Regions from separate parts of the Paenibacillus sp. J31P13 genome, predicted to be linked through region 1. Evidence: predicted binding sites of a transcription regulator. Region 1 holds the regulator's gene; each other region holds the start of a gene.
The links. The regulator LexA, encoded in region 1, represses DNA repair genes until DNA is damaged. The targets are predictions, from matches to a motif close to CGAACATATGTTCG.

Region 1 (6,266 bases):
ACAGGACTCTGTTGAAATATTCCTTGATCAAAAAAATGAAAAATCATCCGATTACGGAGGGGATGACGGGCAGTATCGTGTAAACTTTGACAACGAACAAAGCTATGGCGGTGCAGCTACCGCAAGCAATTTCACTACGAAAACAAAACTTGTAGAAGGCGGGTACATTGTAGAGACGCGCATTGCACTTAATAAAATTCAACCAGCAAAGAATGCTCTCATAGGCTTCGACATTCAGGTCAACAATGATGAGTTGGGCAGTGGAAGCAGAAGCTCCGTAGCAATTTGGAATGACACGAGCGGTAATTCATATCAAAATACGTCAAGATTTGGTTTATTGCAGTTAGTGGAGGATTTATCGATAGATCCAGTGGACCCCCAGAATCCCGTTCAGCCACCAGTGACCGTCGCACCATCACTTCCACCACTAACCATTGTAAAAACCTCTGTTGCAGGTGAAGAGCCAATAATGGATATAACGGTTAGTAATGAATATGTTGAAAAAGCGCTGCAATTGGTTATCAATCAGCCATCGCCTAGACAAATTATTATACGCGCTGATGAAGCCGCTTCTCGTTTAAGTGTTACAATACCAGCTATATCCTTAAGCAAAGCTGCGAACACGGCAAGTGAGTTGGAGTTTATGATCGTATCAGGGAATGCGTCTTATCAACTGCCAGTGTCTATAATTAAAAACGCACTAGCTGCTGCTATCGGCGCAGAGATGAAAGATATTACGGTCAAGGTATCGATTTCAGAGATCGGTAAAGAACTTGGAGCAAAATTGAGTAAAGCTGCAGAGGTAAGAGGATTTGAGCTGATCGGTGACGCCTATGATTATGTCTTGTCTGTGCAAGCTGACGGTAAATCGATTGACGTGCCGCTTGGTTCGTCCTATGTGAATCGTTCTATTACGCTTGGTCAAACCAATGATACTGCGGAGTTGACAGCAGTTCTATATGATCCAAGCCTTGACGAATTTACATTCGTACCAGCTCAATTCACCAAGATGAACGGTGAAACGATCGCACAAATCAAACGAAATGGAAACAGCATTTACACAATTGCGAGATTTAGTAAATCATTCAGTGATATCGAATCACACTGGGGGAAAAAAGATGTCGAACTTATGGCTTCTAAGTTGATTGTAAGGGGTGTAACCGATACAAGCTTTAACCCTGACGGAATTATTACTAGAGCTGAATTTGCCGCTATACTTGTAAGAGGCTTAGGCTTAACATCAGTTAGTACAAATGTAAGCAGTCCCTTTAAAGATCTAAAAGGGTCAGAATGGTATGCCAGCGCCGTTCAGACTGCTGCTTCTGCTAAATTAATTGAAGGCTTCAGTGACGGAACCTTCCAGCCAAATGAATCGATAACACGAGAACAGATGGCGGTTATGATCATGAGAGCTGTTCACTTTGTTGGTGAATGGAAGGATGGGCCCTCAGCAACGCTGAATCATTTTGAAGATGCATCGGCTATCAGCGGATGGGCGGTTACACCTATTCAAGATGTAATCGGAGCCGGATTGATGAAAGGGTTAAGTGAAGTTCAATTTGCTCCTCAAGCTTCAGCAACCCGCGCGCAAGCCGTAACGGTATTGAAGAATTTGCTTACTGAGATTCATTTTATTGATTCACTTTAAGGAAGGAGTGAAGAATAGTGGTTGGGGGACGCGAAGCACGATTATTACAATGTAACTTAACTCATTAAAATTAATATCTGGCTGGGTATTTACGTTTGCGAATGAATTGAGCTAGAAACTAGCTCTATTGAGCCACATTCACCACAATCCAGTCATGAATGGGCAAATCGCTAAGAAATAGAGCTAGAAATTAGCTCTATTCTTCAAAAACTAACCAAAAACGGTTAATTAGAGCTAGAAATTAGCTCTATTGAGCCACATTTACCACAAACCAGTCATGTATGGGCAAATCGCAAAGAAATAGAGCTAGAAACTAGCTCTATTCTCCAAAAACTAACCAAAAACGGTTAATTAGAGCTAGAAATTAGCTCTATTGAGCCACATTTACCACAATCCAGTCATGAATGGGCAAATCGCAAAGAAATAGAGCTAGAAATTAGCTCTATTCTCCAAAAACTAACCAAAAACGGTTAATTAGAGCTAGAAATTAGCTCTAATTAGCCTCTTTTAACGTAAACTAGTCTCATTGACCATACCCCAAGTGAATAATGCTGAAAACTAGCTCTATTCCCGCCAAATTAACTAAAATCCGCTCAATAATATCTGAAACTTACTTAATGTTGACTCAATCAATGAATACTAACCTGCCGCTAGTATTCGTTCATGGGAAAAGAATACTTGTCCAAAACAAAGAACAGGCTGAATCCATGCGTGAGCATCGCGGATTCAGCCTGTTCTTTATGTATACGTGTATAATTCATTAGTGAATATCGCGGAAAAGTCCGATGACTTTGCCTAGAATCGTAACGTTTTGGAGCAAGATCGGTTGCATGGAGGTGTTCTCCGGTTGCAAGCGAATATGGTTTTTTTCCTTGTAGAAGGTTTTTACCGTCGCTTCATCATCCTCGGTCATAGCAACAACGATTTCTCCATTATTAGCGGTTTGTTGCTGACGTACGATCACGTAGTCGCCATCGTGGATGCCTGCATCAATCATACTTTCGCCCATAACATTTAGAATGAAGACGCTGCTGTCACCGACCATATGGGCGGGAAGCGGGAAATATTCTTCAATATTTTCTGTTGCAGTGATTGGTACACCGGCAGTTACCTTACCAACAATTGGCACATTGGCTACAGACGGAGTTGCGATTCCGTCGCCGTCTAAAATTTCGATTGCACGTGGTTTGGTTGGATCCCGGCGAATAAGGCCCTTCTTTTCCAATCGGTCTAAATGACCATGAACGGTTGAGCTGGATAATAATCCTACAGCCTCGCCGATTTCTCGAACGGAGGGTGGATAGCCTTTCTCCCGGACTTCATTCTTAATGAATTCAAGAATTGAATGTTGTCGGTTAGAAATCTTCGACACTGCAATCACTCCATTAGTAGATTTGTAGAAAATTATAACATAGAACCGGAGTTCGTACAAACATAAGTTCTTAGGTACAGAAGTTCGTATTTTTTGTTGACACCAAACGTCTGTTCGTGTAATCTTAAAACAGAACAAACGTTTGGGGTGCTGAGAGATGATAACGAGTCCAAGTTTTTATAAATCCATTCATAAGGCAGAAGAGCGCAATTCATTAATGCTCTTAAAGCGCAATAGTCTGAGATTTGTTAAGAGAAATATGGTTAAGATTGTAGTGAGCTTTGCGGTGTTTATTCTATTATTCACTAGTTTTCTAATTATGGATTCTGTTGCATCAGTTAGTCATCCTATGGAAGCAACAGCGGATGAGCAAGTTGTAACGGTATCTTCAGGCGACACGCTTTGGGGAATTGCTAAGAGCTATTCTGATGGTTCCGATGACATTAGATTTATCATACATATGATTAAAGATAGAAACGGTTTGCAAACCGTTGATTTGAAACCAGGACAAAAGATTATTATACCTGTCATTTAAATTTATCCAATAATACAATATAATAGACAAGTTATAACAACAAATAGAGCTTTCTGAGTGATAGATCAATAGAATCTATCTCATTCAGAAAGTTTTTTTGTTTGAACTGCAGGGGGAAGCAATAGTTTTGACGTCTATTAATAGGGAACTGAGAGGAGAGACTATATTGTTACGTGTAGAAGATTTGTCCCATTCCTTTAAAAATGGGAACGAAACGACAGTTGTATTGCAGAAGATTGGTTTTCACGTACATAAAGGGGAGATGATTGCCTTGCTAGGGAGCTCTGGCTCTGGTAAGTCAACGCTTCTTAATCTGATGGCAGGCTTGATGAAGCCAACAGAAGGCAATATTTTTATAGCGGATCATAATATCGTGACGATGAATGAGAATCAATTAGCCGAGTTTAGGCGTAAGCATATTGGTTTTATTTTTCAAGCTTATGAACTCATCGCGAATTTGACTGTACGTGAAAATGTTGAGCTGCCACTAGTATTCCAGTCGATGCAACCAACGCTGCGGAAAAAGAAAGCACTTGCTTTGCTAGAACAAGTGGGCATACCAGACAAAGCGGAATTATATCCGTCTCAGTTGTCAGGTGGACAGCAGCAGCGTGTCAGTATTGCAAGATCTCTGATCACTGAGCCATCAGTCATATTCGCAGATGAGCCGACAGGGAACCTGGATACGAAGACAGAAGAAGAGATTATTATGATTTTGAAACGATTGAATCAGACGATGGATACTACTTTTATTATCGTTACACATGAACGTGAAGTTGCCGCGCAAACAAAGAAAATTATATCGCTTCGCGACGGTTTTCTTGTGACGGATCAGGAATCAAAAGCAGAACCTATGCTCACAGGGGGAACAAAGCGTGAGAATTAGTGATATTACAAGGCTGTCATGGGATCAGGTGAAAAGAAGGAAGGTCGTAACGGCATTATGCGCAGCGGGCATTTCTATAGGATGTGCTGCAATTATTGTTGCGATGAGTATTGGTGAATCTGCTCAGCTTTACATAGAGAATCAAATGAACAGCTACTTAAATATGGATGAAATAACGGTGACTGAAAATAGCGGCCCCTCGCAAGGTGGTGGATCAGTAGGAGCAGAAGCTTCAGAATCTCGCAATCAAGGGAAATTAACGGAACAGAAGTTAAATTTAATGCGTCAAATCCAGCATGTTGCGGCTGCCGCACCGTATCAAACGTTAGATTACATGAATATGTCGACGATTGATAATATGAGCTCACAGTATCAAACGCAGATTATAGGTACAGATTTAGAAATGCTGACTGCTTTTGGAAACAAATTCTCACAAGGAGCGCCTTCTGATTTGACTGGAACGATCATTCTAGATTATGGAGCGACATTAGGAATGATTGACGAGGAAACAAGGACGAGCTTGATTAAACAAATAGATGCAAATCCTTATGATGAAGTGTTGATGGACAAGTATAACAATCTGAATAAGCAGCCAGCAGCATTATATCAAAAGCAAATACAATTACGTTTCTATACACAAAATGGTGAAAAATTAACCAGTCCATTGCGAGTGATCGGTGTACTGAAGAAGCCGGAAGGCGCCAACGAAGACAGCTTGATGTACAACAAGAAAGCTTACGTTTCGATTGAAACAGCTGAGATGCTCAAAAAAGAGCTGAAAATGGTCAATAGCGAGGATCAAAATTACAACTCCATAGTTGTAAAAGTAGATAACCAGAAAAATATTGAAGGTGTTGAAAAACAGCTTCAAAAGCTAGTCGTAACAACTCAAACGAATCTCTATCAGAAGGAACGGCTCAGTAATGAATTTAAGGTCATAAAAGCTGCGGCACTTGGCATTGGCGTATTTATACTTATCATTGCTTCTATTTCTATTGTCGTAGCGATGACGATGTCTACCTACCAAAGAAGACGCCAAATCGGAATTATGAAGGTGTTGGGCGCAAACCTTGCTCAGATTCGAAATATGTTTATTGTTGAAGCTGCGCTGCTTGGCTTTCTTGGCGGTTTGCTCGGTGTATTGTTCTCCTATTGGATTGTATGGGGCATTAATGGGTTAATAGGTGCTTTTTCCGATGAGAGGGATGCGGTTATTATTTTCATTCCGTTCATGACCATTCCAGTTGGCATGCTGTTCGCACTGGCTACGGGCGTGTTATCCGGTATCTATCCGGCTATTAGCGCTTCACGTACAGATGCTTTGACCGCAATTCGTCGAGACTAAATAAGTAAACAAAAGGGAGCATAACAATGAAGAAGAAAATAAAGTGGGGCATTATCGGTCTTATACTTATAGGCATAAGCTTTGGTTTATACAAGTTTGGAAATCCCTCTCGTCCATCGGATATGATGACAGACGTGCAGCCGATTACCTTTCAGGTTACGAAAGAAACGCTAATGAATACAATTGAAGTAAAAGGAAAATCATTATACGAACAAGAAACGTTAGTATACTCGCCGTACGGCTCGGAAGTAACACAGTGGCTGGTAGCAGATGGTCAGCAGGTCAAGAAGGGTGACATCTTATTTAAGCTGGACCAAACGTCAGTGAAGAATGAAATTGTTCAAATGGAAGCAACTATGAAGAAAGCTAAACTAGAGTCGGAGCTTAACGATTATTTGAACCAAATATCCACTGATGTGAAACCCCTTGAAACAACAGAGGATGATCGAAAAAAAGCATTTGCTGAGAAAGAAATGGCTC
Region 2 (6,266 bases), on a different contig from region 1:
CCATGCGCTGTCGTCTTCCACTCATAAAAGCTGTCTGCAGGAATGAGGCAACGCTTGCGGCGAAGCGGGGTACTGAAAGCAGGCTTGCTCGCAGCGGTCTCGGAGCGAGCATTGAGCATCTGAAATCCGATTTTAGGATCGTCTGCCCATGGCGGAATCAGTCCCCATTTTAGCTCACCGAGCCGGTTGGCTTGTCCATCGTTAATGATGGCGAGTACCTGCTGGCTGGGCGCGATGTTATATTTTGGACGGTGAAACGGCACGGTTGTCTCCTCGATCATATATCTAACCATAAGCTCCTCCAGTGTTACGGTAAGCGTATATCTTCCACACATGGCTGCTCGCCCCTCTCTTTATATTTGCTCCTATTATACACCCCAATTTGCAGAGGCGCATCTCGCTGCACACGGTATGGCGAGACGCAGAGTGGAGGATACTGGTTAGTATAGGTTTGAGTGATTATAGTCCTCCGGGCAGGAGATGACGACGTTCGATTAAGGGGTGCTGGTGATGGACAAAAAGGATGGACAGCGCAGGAATAGCCGTTCGTTAGGCGATTGGCTGAAAGGGCTGCTAGCGCTTCCCGGCGCGGCTCTTGCGTATGGGACTGGGAAATGGGGTGCTATGAGCGCATCCCATACGATGATGGCGGAGGCCGTCCCGCTTCAGTTATCAGCTTCCGCAGTGGCAAGACTGACTCTTGCTTGGTCTAAAATTACCCCTTCTGAGGAGGCCATTGATGAGAAATGGAGCGAGGAGGAGCTAGCTCTCATCGAACATATACATGCGGAGACAGTTAGGAGCAATCGCAATAACGTGACGCGTACGGAAGCGTATCGAACGGTGTATTTTCGTACACCGGAGCTGCACTGGGCGCTGCTTGCTCATTTGGTATCGCGCAACGGGGGCTGGAATATGACGGATCTGCAGGGGGAATGGCTGCCGTGGCTGCTCCGCCCGGAGCAGCGTGAGGCCGTGTTCCAGTTTTTGGAGCAGGCTAACGGTTATATTTTTCAAGATGCCTATCCACAGCTGCTGCTGTATGAGCGTAGTTTGCGAGAAGGGAGAAGTCTGTTTCATTTGCTGCCGGCATTTGGCGTATCCCGATTTATGACGCCGGTCTGGAAGCAGTTCTGGCGTGAGCGTGACCCGGTGCCGCTAACGATTGCATTAATTGTCAATGAGCAGCACTACATTGAGAAGAGGATTGTGCAGAAGCCCTATTTCCGCGAAAAGGTGCTTCATACCTTGTTTTTTGGATTGCAATCTCTGCTGCAGCTGAACGGTGTTATTTTTCCATATGGGAACGGGCAAGAAAAAGTAAGGGGCGAGGACAGCGGGGTGCTCAGGCTCTCTGGGCTTATATTGGAGCAGTTCGAGCAGTTGGAGGAGCGAATTGAATTTGGAAAACGATTGTATGCGATGCTCTTCGGTATTCCGCGTGTTTTTGCAGGGGCTAGGGGCTTCGCTGGCGCTGTTAAGCATACCGGTTCACGAGCAGATTATGCGCCGCATTTATTCGCGCGCGTGCGTAAGCAGCCTCCAAAGCGCCTCTATAAAGAGCGGCTGCTCGGGGGGCGGCTTAAGCCTGGCGCGGAGCCGCTTTATAGTCCAGAGCTTGGCGCCGCATGGAGCAACCGCTCCTTAGAGCCCCCGGAGCCTGGCGATTGGTTCCAATCGGCAGAGGAGGTAACGCCATACTTTCAGAAGCTGCCGCTGCCGCGTTCTTTTGAAATTACAAATGAATACGGGCTCATGCTGAACAAAATTGAGCTGGCGGTGCTTGCCATGCAGCGGGATGAGGAATGAGAGACCTCGCTTTATCGGATTGCACAGCGGACAGGGAGGGGAAGAGGCTTGTATTTAAACAGAAAGAATACGACTGCTCATTCCTCGATGTCGGCTCCCTCGATATCGCGTATGGCAAACCATTCGCCATCTACCATAAAACGGCCCTTCATCTGATCGACGCGATCCACGATTCCAATGACGATTAGCTCCTCTGCCGGATGGAACAGGCGAAGCTTAATGGGCAGCCGCTGCTGCAAGGATTCGGTTACGGAATGGGATACCTGTTCCCATTCCTGCTCATCGAGCTCCACGCGCTGTCTTTGCCGCAAGCTTATCTCATGCTCATTAATCGCGACCTTGTGCTCCGGCAGCATCATGCGGCTGGATTCCCAGAGGCCGTTTCCTTCAAGTTTCTTTCTCATTTATAATGTCCTCCAATTTTCTCAGAGCGGTGCAGCGCTTGCCCAGCTGGTGTAATCGAAACCGCTCTTACTATCGTCGCATCCCCGTACTTCTGCTTAATCGCATCAGTTACCCGTTCAAGCGCCATCTTCTTGTCACGCCGTGGATCGAATAAAGAAAGCTGGTATTCGCTATCATCTGAAAATTGCGAAAGACTGACACCGACCTTTCTCACAGGATGACCATCCCAGTGCCGCTGCAGCAGCTCGACCGCCGCCCGGTATACCTGATTGGTAACATTGGACGGATCATCCATCTTCATTTGCCGGTTAAATCCGGTTGGGCGATCATAGTCAGCGCCCATACAGCCGACGGACACGACATGCCCCATGTAGCCTTTGCCTCGGCAGCGCTGGCAGACAAGCTCTGTCAGCTCAAGCAGCACAACCTTGATATCCTCCAGCTTTCCGTAGTCGCGCGGCAGCGTCATCATATGGCCGACAACCTTGGGCGCTACGGCATGCGTGCCTGGTGTCACGGGGCTGTCATCCAGTCCATTGGCAATGCGCCAATACAGCTCGGCATTGATGTCTGAGTTTTTGCCAAACTTGCGGTGCATCATTGGCTTGAGCTTCTCAAGCGGCGTCTCGGCGAGCTTGCCGATCGTCTCTATTCCCATAGCGTTAAAATGACGCGTCATCCGGCTGCCGACCATGAACATTTTGGCGATAGGCAATGTCCAAAGCGTCTCGTGCAGCTTTTCCCTCGTGAGGATGAAAATGCCGTTGTCATTCTTCTTGGCAAAATTATCGCAGGCTGTCTTTGCTAAAATTTTATTTTCCGCAATGCCGAAGCGGGTATAGATACCGAGTTCAGCTTGAACGCGAGTCTGAATGTGATGCGCAAGCTCCTCGGGCGTTCCGTATAAATGCAAGGAGCCCGTTACGTCGAGAAATTGCTCGTCGATGGAATAGGGCTCGACTAGATCGGTGTATGATTGATAAATATTTGTAATTCGCATAGAAATGTCGATGTAGAGCTGCATACGCGGTCTAATAATGACTAAATTTGGACATTTGGCAAGCGAATCACCGAGTCGCTCCGCTGTCGTTACGCCAAAGCTCTTGGCAATTGGACAAGCCGCAAGAATAATACCTGAGCGGCGCTCAGGGTCACCTGCAACGACGAGCGGCAGATCACGATACTCGGGATGCTCCGCCTTCTCCACTGACGCATAAAAGGATTGGCAATCCGCCAGCATAATAACTCTTTGGTTAAGAGACACTGCGGCTCACCAGCTCTGCTGCTAATATATTTGCAATCAAAAAGAGGCGCTGTGCGCCTGAATCCATACAAAAGGCTCTGACGTAACCGTCTCGCACGGATATAACGCGAATCCGCCGTTTAGTGAACTTCCCTTTTTTGCTCAAATAAATGACATCAACGACACAGCCGACCGAACTAAACCATTGTTTCAATGTCATAATGCTTCCCTCCAAGACAAGAACGTTTGTTCTTATTATATACAGAACGCTTGTTCTTATTCCATCTTTTTTTTGTGGTTATTATTTACAGTGGTTAAAGGAGAGAAAAATGAGCTAGTCATTTTAAAGAAGGGTTCGACGGTTGATTCGAGAATACGTATACATAATAAAACAGTACTGCTGGGAGAGAAGAGATATTTTGACAAACGTAACTTATAAGATGCTGACGATGTGCATGGTACAGGATGGAGATAAAGTGCTGCTCATCAATAGGCCAAGTAAATTGGGCTTCCCGGGATATATTGCGCCAGGCGGAAAGGTTGATTTTCCTGAAAGCATTGTGGATGCCGCGATGCGAGAGGTGCGGGAGGAAACAGGTCTTATTGTAAAAGATATTGTCTATAAAGGCTTGGATGAATTTTGTGAACCTAATGAGGGCTTGCGCTATATGGTATTTAATTATTTGGCTACGAGCTTTGAAGGAGAGCTGATCCAGAATCCTCCTGAAGGCGAGCTGCTGTGGGTGGATATAAAGGAAGCGCTTGAGCTGCCGATGCAGGATTGGTTTAAAAGAAGATTTCCGTTGTTTTTTGAGCCGGGAACGTTTGAATTGAGCTTTGTATGGGATGGGAAGCAGGATAAAACCTTGAAGGAAACAGTAAAAAGCTATAACCAAGCAGAGATGATAGGCCATTCTCGGTAAAGGATGTGATGAGATGTACATTCCTAAACATTTTAAAATGGAAGATCAGGCGGAATTATATCAATTTATCGAAGAGAACAGCTTTGCGGTTATGTTCTCCAATCACGAGGGGAGACCCTTTGCTACGCATTTGCCTTTGTTGTTGGATCGAGAAGAAGGATGCCTTTATGGACATTTTGCCAAGCCGAATCCACAGTGGGAGGATATAGAGACGGGGGAGGTGCTGATTGTATTTAATGGCCCTCATACTTACATTTCACCCTCCTGGTACGAGAGCAATAGGGCTGTCCCTACTTGGAATTATGTTGCAGTGCACGCCTATGGAACTGTCGAAATAATGAAGGATCCGAATCCGTTATACAGCACGCTGAGAGAGATGGTTCAAAAATATGAGCGTCCTTCCAGCACCTATAGATTGGATGAGGTGGATGGCGCTTTCATTGAAGGTATGAGCAGGGGAATCATTGGTTTTAAAATAAAGATAACCAGCTTAGAGGGGAAATGGAAGCTGAGTCAAAACCATTCGGAAGAGCGCCGCAACAGGGTCATACAGCAGCTTGTAAATAGTAAGGAGCAAGATGCTCGGGAAATAGCAGAGAGAATGAAAAGAACTCATTTATAAACAATACAGTTTGTATTTATTTCCCATAAATGCTATGGTGTTAGTATTAAACCAACTTAAAAGGTTGGAATTCATACTGCGGAGGGGAAAGCATGTCTAAAATTGCGAAAAACCTTACTGAGCTTATAGGAAACACCCCGCTTTTGGAACTGTCTAATTTTGCAAAGCAGCATAAAGTTGAAGCGAAGCTTATTGCTAAGCTTGAGTATTTTAACCCGGCAGGAAGCGTAAAAGATAGAATTGGCTTTGCTATGATCAAGGATGCTGAGGAACGAGGAATTATTAATCAAAACTCTGTTATTGTGGAGCCTACAAGCGGAAATACAGGAGTTGGTTTGGCTTTTGCAGCCGCTGCTCTTGGATATCGCTTAATTATTACGCTGCCGGAGAGCTTTAGCGTGGAGCGTCGAAAGCTTCTCCTTGCGCTTGGAGCAGAGTTAGTGCTCACACCGGCTGTCGAAGGCATGGCTGGCGCAATCAAGAAAGCAGAGGAAATAGCAGCAGCCACACCTCATTCTTTTGTGCCGCAGCAGTTTAATAATCCAGCCAATCCAGAGGTTCATCGGAAAACAACGGCGGAAGAAATTTGGCGGGACACGGACGGGGAAATCGACTTTTTTATTGCCGGTGTTGGTACAGGCGGAACGGTCTCAGGCGTAGGACAATTGCTTAAAGAAAGAAACCCTTCGGTTAAAATTGTTGCAGTCGAGCCTACCGATTCGCCTGTGCTCTCTGGGGGCAGCAAGGGCGTTCATAAGATTCAAGGAATTGGCGCGGGCTTCGTGCCCGGTAATTTCGATAGATCGGTAGTCGATGAGATTGTACAAGTGAAAAACGAGGATGCCTTCGAAATAGCAAGGCAGCTGGCTAGGAATGAAGGCTTGCTGGTCGGTATCTCATCGGGTGCTGCGGTACATGCGGCGCTACAAATTGCTCGAAGACCGGAAAACAAGGATAAGAAAATCATTATCCTATTGCCGGATACGGGTGAGCGCTACTTATCGACTGCGTTGTATCCTGAAGCTTAGTAGGTGGGGTTTAGGGAGTAGAGAGTAGTGAGTAAAGAGTAAAGAATAGCGTTGTAGGTAGACGGGTGAATTAGTTTCATATTTTAAAGCTAGATGGCATTTATGAAGTGAATTGGGTCTAGTTGTAGAGTTTATGTACGGCGGCGGGTGAATTAGTTTCATATTTTCAAGCTAGATGGCATTTATGAAGTGAATTGGATCAAGTTGTAGGGTTTATTTACAGCGGCGGGTGAATT
Region 3 (6,266 bases), on a different contig from region 1:
ACATAGACAGCCTTCACATAGAGCAGATTCGAGTAACGCTCGCTCAGAGCAAACTGCATCGCATACATGGCAACTAGACCGACTCCTACCATAGCCATGACTAGAGCAATTAGGCTCCATTCCACCTTTGGCTTATGCGCAGCGTTGAGCTGCTTCCCTACTTCATCGGGATTACCCATCTGTCCCAATGACTCGCTTACTGCTTCCGCCTCTGATAAACCGCATGACAGCTTCTCCTCAATCAATTCATCTAAATGGCATTCCATCTCCATCTTTATCTCATTATGGACATCCTTTGCTTTCACATGCATGCATACCTGAGTCAAATATTGAGTGACCAGCTCTTTACGCTTAAGCTTATCGCTCATGAATGGCACCGCCTAATACCTGATCTACCGTAGTACGAAATAGCGACCATTCCTGCTGCTTCTCCTTAAGCTGTCGTCTGCCATCCTCGGTAATCCGGTAATATTTTCGCTTGCGACCTCCCTCTTCATTCCAATACGATTCAATAAAATGCTGCGCCTCTAACGTATGTAGAATGGGATACAATGTGCCTTCTTTAAAGGTAAACACACCGCTTGAGCTGCGTTCAATCTCTTTGGTCATTTCATACCCGTACATTTCCTTTCGTCCTAATAGCGTCAATATTAAAATAACCGTGCTGCCCTTCATAAGTTCCTTATTAATTTTCATACGAATTCCCTCCATGCAAAGCCTATTCTTATACATCGAAAATCTATACATCGTTAATCTATGTATTAGTATAAAACAGTCCCCCTAAAAGTTCAACACTCAAACAATAAAAAGAGACCTGCTAATTAGCAGGCCTCTTTTTAACTTGTTGCCAATCAACGACCAAATGAGTTTCCCGGTCGTATAGCCCCTGTACGATTACGATCAATTCCTATTGTTCGAATGCTGTAAGCGATCAGAAACTGTGCGGTGTAATAGGTTGTCATAATTAACACACCTGAATTAGCAATATCGGAGATAAACATGTTCCAAGATAAAATAGAATCAGAGATCGTAAATAAAATACTTCCGATAATCGCCCATTTATGGCCGGTCATTATGGCTGACCATAACATTAAGGAGATTACAACAAGATAGAGAAGTACGGGGCCAATTAATGAATCCTTTCCATCTTCAATTAGCGCTTGAACCAGCTTTTGACCCATAAACACGCCATAGAGAGCAATCGGTATAATCATAGCAAATCTTATTTTTGAGAAGTGCCATCTGCCAAAAAAACTCGTCATATAAAATAAATGTCCAATAAGAAAAGCAGTTAGTCCAATAACAAACCAGCCCAGCAACCCATCGCCCATCATGCAGAAAACCAACCCTATCACCATCAATATATGATAGCGCTTACGTTCTCTAGGCATTTGCAGATAACCATATAAGATTATGAGTCCCATCGGTATTAATTTGAACAGAAGCTTAATCGCATGCGGATCAGACGGGATGAAGAAAATGTAGACAATGCTCATTAGCAAAATCAGCACAGGCAATAGGTATTTCAAAAAAATCTCTCCCCTAATAAAATGTTATGATAGCCAATATATTCTCTGCTCTTACAGCAAATACCTTGTCATAGCAGTCTGGCTCCTCCATTCTTTTAGACGCTTATATAATTTGACACCTATGCTTCAATATCCATGATTGGAAGTGCTCATATTTACGTAAAGGTTAAAAATTGATTATAATGAGGTATGAAGAGAGGGGGAACCATCCCTATGGACGAACGCGAGCTTCTGGTTCTAGGCCTGTTAAAGGTCCAAAGTCAACACGGCTATCAGATCAATGAATTTATTGAACGTAATTTAGGACGAGTTTCAGATATGAAGAAATCAACAGCCTATACCCTGTTAAAGAGGCTTAATCAATCTGGTTATGTAGACGTTTCTGTCGAGCAGGACGGTAACCGACCTCTCAAGCAGGTATATTCAATAAATAAGAGTGGAGAAGCAAAGTTTCTTGAATTGCTGAAAACAGCTCTATCTCATGTGGAGGATGTAACGCCTTCAGGAGATATCGGTATTATGTTCATGGATCATCTTACTGACACAGAGATTGTGGAATGTTTGAATGAACGGCTGAAAAAAGTACAGTCCATGCTCACTGTATATGAAAACATGCCAAAACACGGTCATGGAATCGGCATTGATTTTTCCATTCAGCATCGTATCCTCCTTCTTACAACCGAACTGAATTGGTTAAAGAAGCAAATTGAACAATTTTCCGCATCACAGCTTCGTTAAATATAACACTATCGCAAGAGCAGCCCAGCTAATCACTCGGCTGCTCTTTCTTCTGTATTAGGACAATAGTTTCAAGTCAGAAATATGAATGAAGAAGGATTGACCTAGGAACGTATGTTCCCTATAATGAGGTGAGGTGATTTTCGGATGGCTATGAACCTAATCGAAGCAAATGAATGGAATACTTACTCTCCCACGGAAGAAGAAATGCATCTCATATATGATTGTATCTTTCTTCCGCTCACTCTTGTCGTAATAGAGAATAACCGGCAGCAACTAGATAAGAATGCGAGATCATTGCGACCCATTTTCGTTAAAGCAGCAAACGTCATTAGCGCCCGGATAGAGGCTGATATTACGAAGGCAAGAAGACAGCTGATTCACCAGAGTATTATTTTGAACGAAGGAAGCAACGGAAGCATCAGCTACAGCTGTAGAGGCTTCGAGAGACAATTGACCTTCACCCGAGAATACATACGTACAGAAATTAATAAACGGATAAACGCTTATACCAAGAGCATATTCAGCCATCAAGGTTAAAAAATATACAGAAGAAATAATAATTGCAATGTTTGGAATTGGTTGATGTATTTATGCATAGCTTTGGAATAAACAAACGTATAACTATATGTTTGTTTATTCTGCTTTCTTTAAGGGGGAATTTTAAATGAACCAACATTTTTCTTTGCATAAAGAGGAAAAGACTTATGCTATGCTGTGTCACTTGCTTGCCTTCAGCGGTTTTATTATTCCATTCGGCAGCATTCTAGGTCCGCTCGTCATTTGGTTGTTGAAGAAGGATCAATCAAGCTTTGTTGATATGCACGGCAAAGAATCGCTTAACTTTCAAATTAGCATCGCGATTTACGGGATCATATCGGGCTTGCTTGTCTTCATACTTATCGGAATTGTAACTTCGATTGCTCTATTTGTATTCTGGCTGATCCTAACGATCATTGCTTCTATTCGAGCTTCTGAAGGTAACAGCTATCGTTATGCATTAACTATTCGTTTCTTGAAGTAAAAGAGCTCTTACAACTAGAAAAAACAGAAACAGCCTCTGAAACTCAGAGGCTGTTTTTTTAATAATCGATCGTTTTACAGTCCAACCGGCAATTGGAACTGCTGCATGAGCTCAGTTAGCGTAATTGAATCAGCAGGAAGCTCAGGGAATTCTACCGCCTTGTTAAAATCGGAATAGCTTGCATTCATGTTCATCCCGATCTTCATCTTTTGACCGCTATCTTTATCTGTTGCTTCAATATTTATTTTTCCATCTTGATAGACGGGGTAACCATCTTTAATGGCTCCTGTAAGCTTCATTGTGTTTACTTTAATATCATTTTGAAGAACACTCGTCAGTTCTGCCTTGTTTGTTTCTAGCTCAGTTTTCATTTTTTCTACATCAGCCTTTTCCAACTGCAATGCTTTTAGTGCATCTTCGTTTTTAAGAAGTAGATCAATTAGTTCAGGAAGTACTTTATTAATGACGGTCTCCACTGTTTTTGCATAGTTGCTTTCATTAATTTCGAAAAGAACAACCTGATCAGCCTTTAAATCAGCTGGTAAGCCTGCGTCGGCTGCTTTCGGTTCGCTGAAATACGTTTTCTCATCAAAGTTTTTAAGCAATACTTGAGCTATATCCTGACCAAGCTTCTGCTGAGCCTCCATATCAATTGTTGGAGTGCCTTCTTGTTCAGCAAGCTCTTTCAGATCTATTTTAATATATTTTCCTGTTAGGCTATCAGGAAGCGGCAGCATCGGAATTGCTGGAACCTTTACATATAATGTTTCTTCAGACATAATCATCGGTATCGTCAGCTTCATTTCCATATCACCCGGCAATACGATTTGCATATTCATATCCGTACGCATAGGATTTTTCTGATATGTAGCATCGATCGTAATGGTGGCATCTTTAAGCATGCCAATCATTGCTGCTGCACCAGCTGCATCGGATTCCGTGATTTCTTGTGGTATATCTAACTCATTCAAGCCAATCGACATTTTCATTGCATAGGAGTCTGCCTTTGCCAACTTCGTCATAGCCGATTGAAGCGCTTCTCTTGGTGGTTTAGCTGAGCTGCAGCCTGCAATAATAACCAAAATAACGGCTAAACAAAGAACCGCTATTTTCTGTACCTTTTTCATGTATTCATTTCCTCCCCTATCTTGTATAAACACCTCCATTCTATACTAAATATTAGGTTTTTTGAAGTTATAACCAAAAATTCCCGCATCAGCATGCTGAAAGCGGGAATTTAGATCTATATTGTTTTAGGACTTTTGACTATGTTGCATTAACCTTGTGGGTTATGGTGGTCCACATGATTTCGCTGCTTCGTTTTCTTGGAACCGGATAAAGGCTCCTGCTGTCCGCCGTTATTTCTACTTCTTTGCTTGTTATTTTGCTGATTGCTATCCGGTACAGGAATGCTGTCTGGTTTGCTCAAAATAAACCCTCCTTTTATCCCATGCATTATAGATTCTTAACAAGAGCAATCCATTTTCATTTCAGTTCAATATTTTGGATTACGTTTGTTGATGCTCCAAATCAACTGGTTGATCATGATTCATTGCATCTTGATTGCGACGATCATTTTTGTCCTGCTGCAGCTGCTGCGCTTGATGCGCATTAACGGGCTCGACATCAAGTGCTTCAACCACATTTGATAAGTTTTTATCTATATTGCCTTTTGCTTTCGCCATAATCGAGCATCTCCTCTACGCATGCGTCAATTGTTGAAGCGCTTGTGCGCATTCATGCAAATGCCTTGTATAATCTTGAATAAGCTGCTGAACGACGTCTCCTCGTTCATCAATGGATACTTTGTCTCTTTCCACATCCATAAGCTGAACCTTTACCTCACGGCTGTCGACGTATGTGATTTTGAAATCAAAAGAATACGCTTGATGGCCAGCTGTTTCAATCGTTACAACCATTGATTTCGCATCCGCCTCATCAGGCAGTACCTGACAATGGTCTGAGCTGCCAAGTATATCCTGTAATGTTTGCTGCCAACCATTGACTAAGCTTCCTTGATCAATTTGCAGTTCATCTTGTTTACCCATTATTAGAAGCACCTCCACATCGTTTAACATGCGAAAAGGGGCACTTTTTTATACGATACAACTCATACAAAAAAAGCCCAGACGCTAGGCGTCCAGGCTTGTTCGTTATAAGTAAGTTATGGAGGAGAGAGTGGGACTCGAACCCACGTGAGCTTGCGCTCTAACAGTTTTCAAGACTGCCCCGTTATGACCGCTTCGGTACCTCTCCACATCATGTGATTGTCACAAGAGATATTGTACCACAGGCTAAAATATAAATGCAACTGTTTTTTAGCCTGTGGTTAAAAAAAATTTAACGAGCTGGAATCGTGCTAATTCCGCCCATATATGGTCTTAAAACTTCAGGTATCGTAACTGAACCATCTGCTTGCTGATAATTCTCGATGATAGCAGCAAATGTGCGTCCGATCGCTAGACCAGAGCCGTTTAATGTATGCACAAACTCAGGCTTGCTCTTCGTATCTCTACGGAAACGAATACCTGCACGCCGAGCTTGAAAATCCTCTACGTTTGAACATGATGATATTTCACGATATGTGTCTGCACTAGGCAGCCAAACCTCAAGATCATACGTCTTAGCCGCTGTAAAGCCCATATCACCCGTACAGAGTGCAAGAACGCGGTATGGAAGACCTAATAGCTGAAGCACTTTCTCCGCATTAGCTGTCATCTTCTCCAGCTCTTCATAAGAGTCCTCAGGCTTCGTGAGCTTAATCAGCTCAACCTTGTTGAATTGATGCTGGCGAATCAAACCGCGTGTATCACGTCCAGCAGAACCCGCCTCAGAACGGAAGCATGAGCTGTAAGCTACGAAATATTTAGGCAGATCCTCAGCCGTTAAAATCTCTTCCCGATGGAAATTGGTTACTGGAACCTCTGCCGTTGGAATGAGATAGTAGTCAGAATCTGAAATTTTAAACAGATCCT

Region 2: a site for LexA is predicted at 3,697-3,710, ahead of AC0YOD_RS02710 (WYL domain-containing protein). Genes of this name have one in related genera too.
Region 3: a site for LexA is predicted at 2,375-2,388, ahead of AC0YOD_RS27735 (YhjD family protein). Genes of this name have one in related genera too.

The regions. Positions count from the first base shown of each region.
Region 1 is NZ_JBWDNR010000002.1:845,169-851,434, forward strand. Features, by position in the region: gene AC0YOD_RS10195 (endo-1,4-beta-xylanase) at 1-1,648, shown strand, start outside; gene lexA (transcriptional repressor LexA) at 2,409-3,020, opposite strand; gene yneA (cell division suppressor protein YneA) at 3,178-3,555, shown strand; gene AC0YOD_RS10210 (ABC transporter ATP-binding protein) at 3,722-4,441, shown strand; gene AC0YOD_RS10215 (ABC transporter permease) at 4,431-5,786, shown strand; gene AC0YOD_RS10220 (efflux RND transporter periplasmic adaptor subunit) at 5,813-6,266, shown strand, end outside.
Region 2 is NZ_JBWDNR010000001.1:638,675-644,940, forward strand. Features, by position in the region: gene AC0YOD_RS02690 (SOS response-associated peptidase) at 1-335, opposite strand, end outside; gene AC0YOD_RS02695 (DUF2515 domain-containing protein) at 511-1,809, shown strand; gene AC0YOD_RS02700 (YolD-like family protein) at 1,887-2,213, opposite strand; gene AC0YOD_RS02705 (DNA polymerase IV) at 2,210-3,454, opposite strand; gene AC0YOD_RS02710 (WYL domain-containing protein) at 3,468-3,677, opposite strand; gene AC0YOD_RS02715 (NUDIX domain-containing protein) at 3,898-4,380, shown strand; gene AC0YOD_RS02720 (FMN-binding negative transcriptional regulator) at 4,394-5,002, shown strand; gene cysK (cysteine synthase A) at 5,095-6,030, shown strand.
Region 3 is NZ_JBWDNR010000017.1:6,896-13,161, reverse strand. Features, by position in the region: gene AC0YOD_RS27755 (FtsW/RodA/SpoVE family cell cycle protein) at 1-368, opposite strand, end outside; gene AC0YOD_RS27750 (PadR family transcriptional regulator) at 358-696, opposite strand; gene AC0YOD_RS27745 (lysoplasmalogenase) at 852-1,496, opposite strand; gene AC0YOD_RS27740 (PadR family transcriptional regulator) at 1,743-2,267, shown strand; gene AC0YOD_RS27735 (YhjD family protein) at 2,415-2,807, shown strand; gene AC0YOD_RS27730 (DUF4870 domain-containing protein) at 2,935-3,291, shown strand; gene AC0YOD_RS27725 (hypothetical protein) at 3,366-4,418, opposite strand; gene AC0YOD_RS27720 (small acid-soluble spore protein P) at 4,568-4,720, opposite strand; gene AC0YOD_RS27715 (hypothetical protein) at 4,800-4,976, opposite strand; gene AC0YOD_RS27710 (hypothetical protein) at 4,992-5,339, opposite strand; tRNA gene AC0YOD_RS27705 (tRNA-Ser) at 5,459-5,547, opposite strand; gene serS (serine--tRNA ligase) at 5,632-6,266, opposite strand, start outside.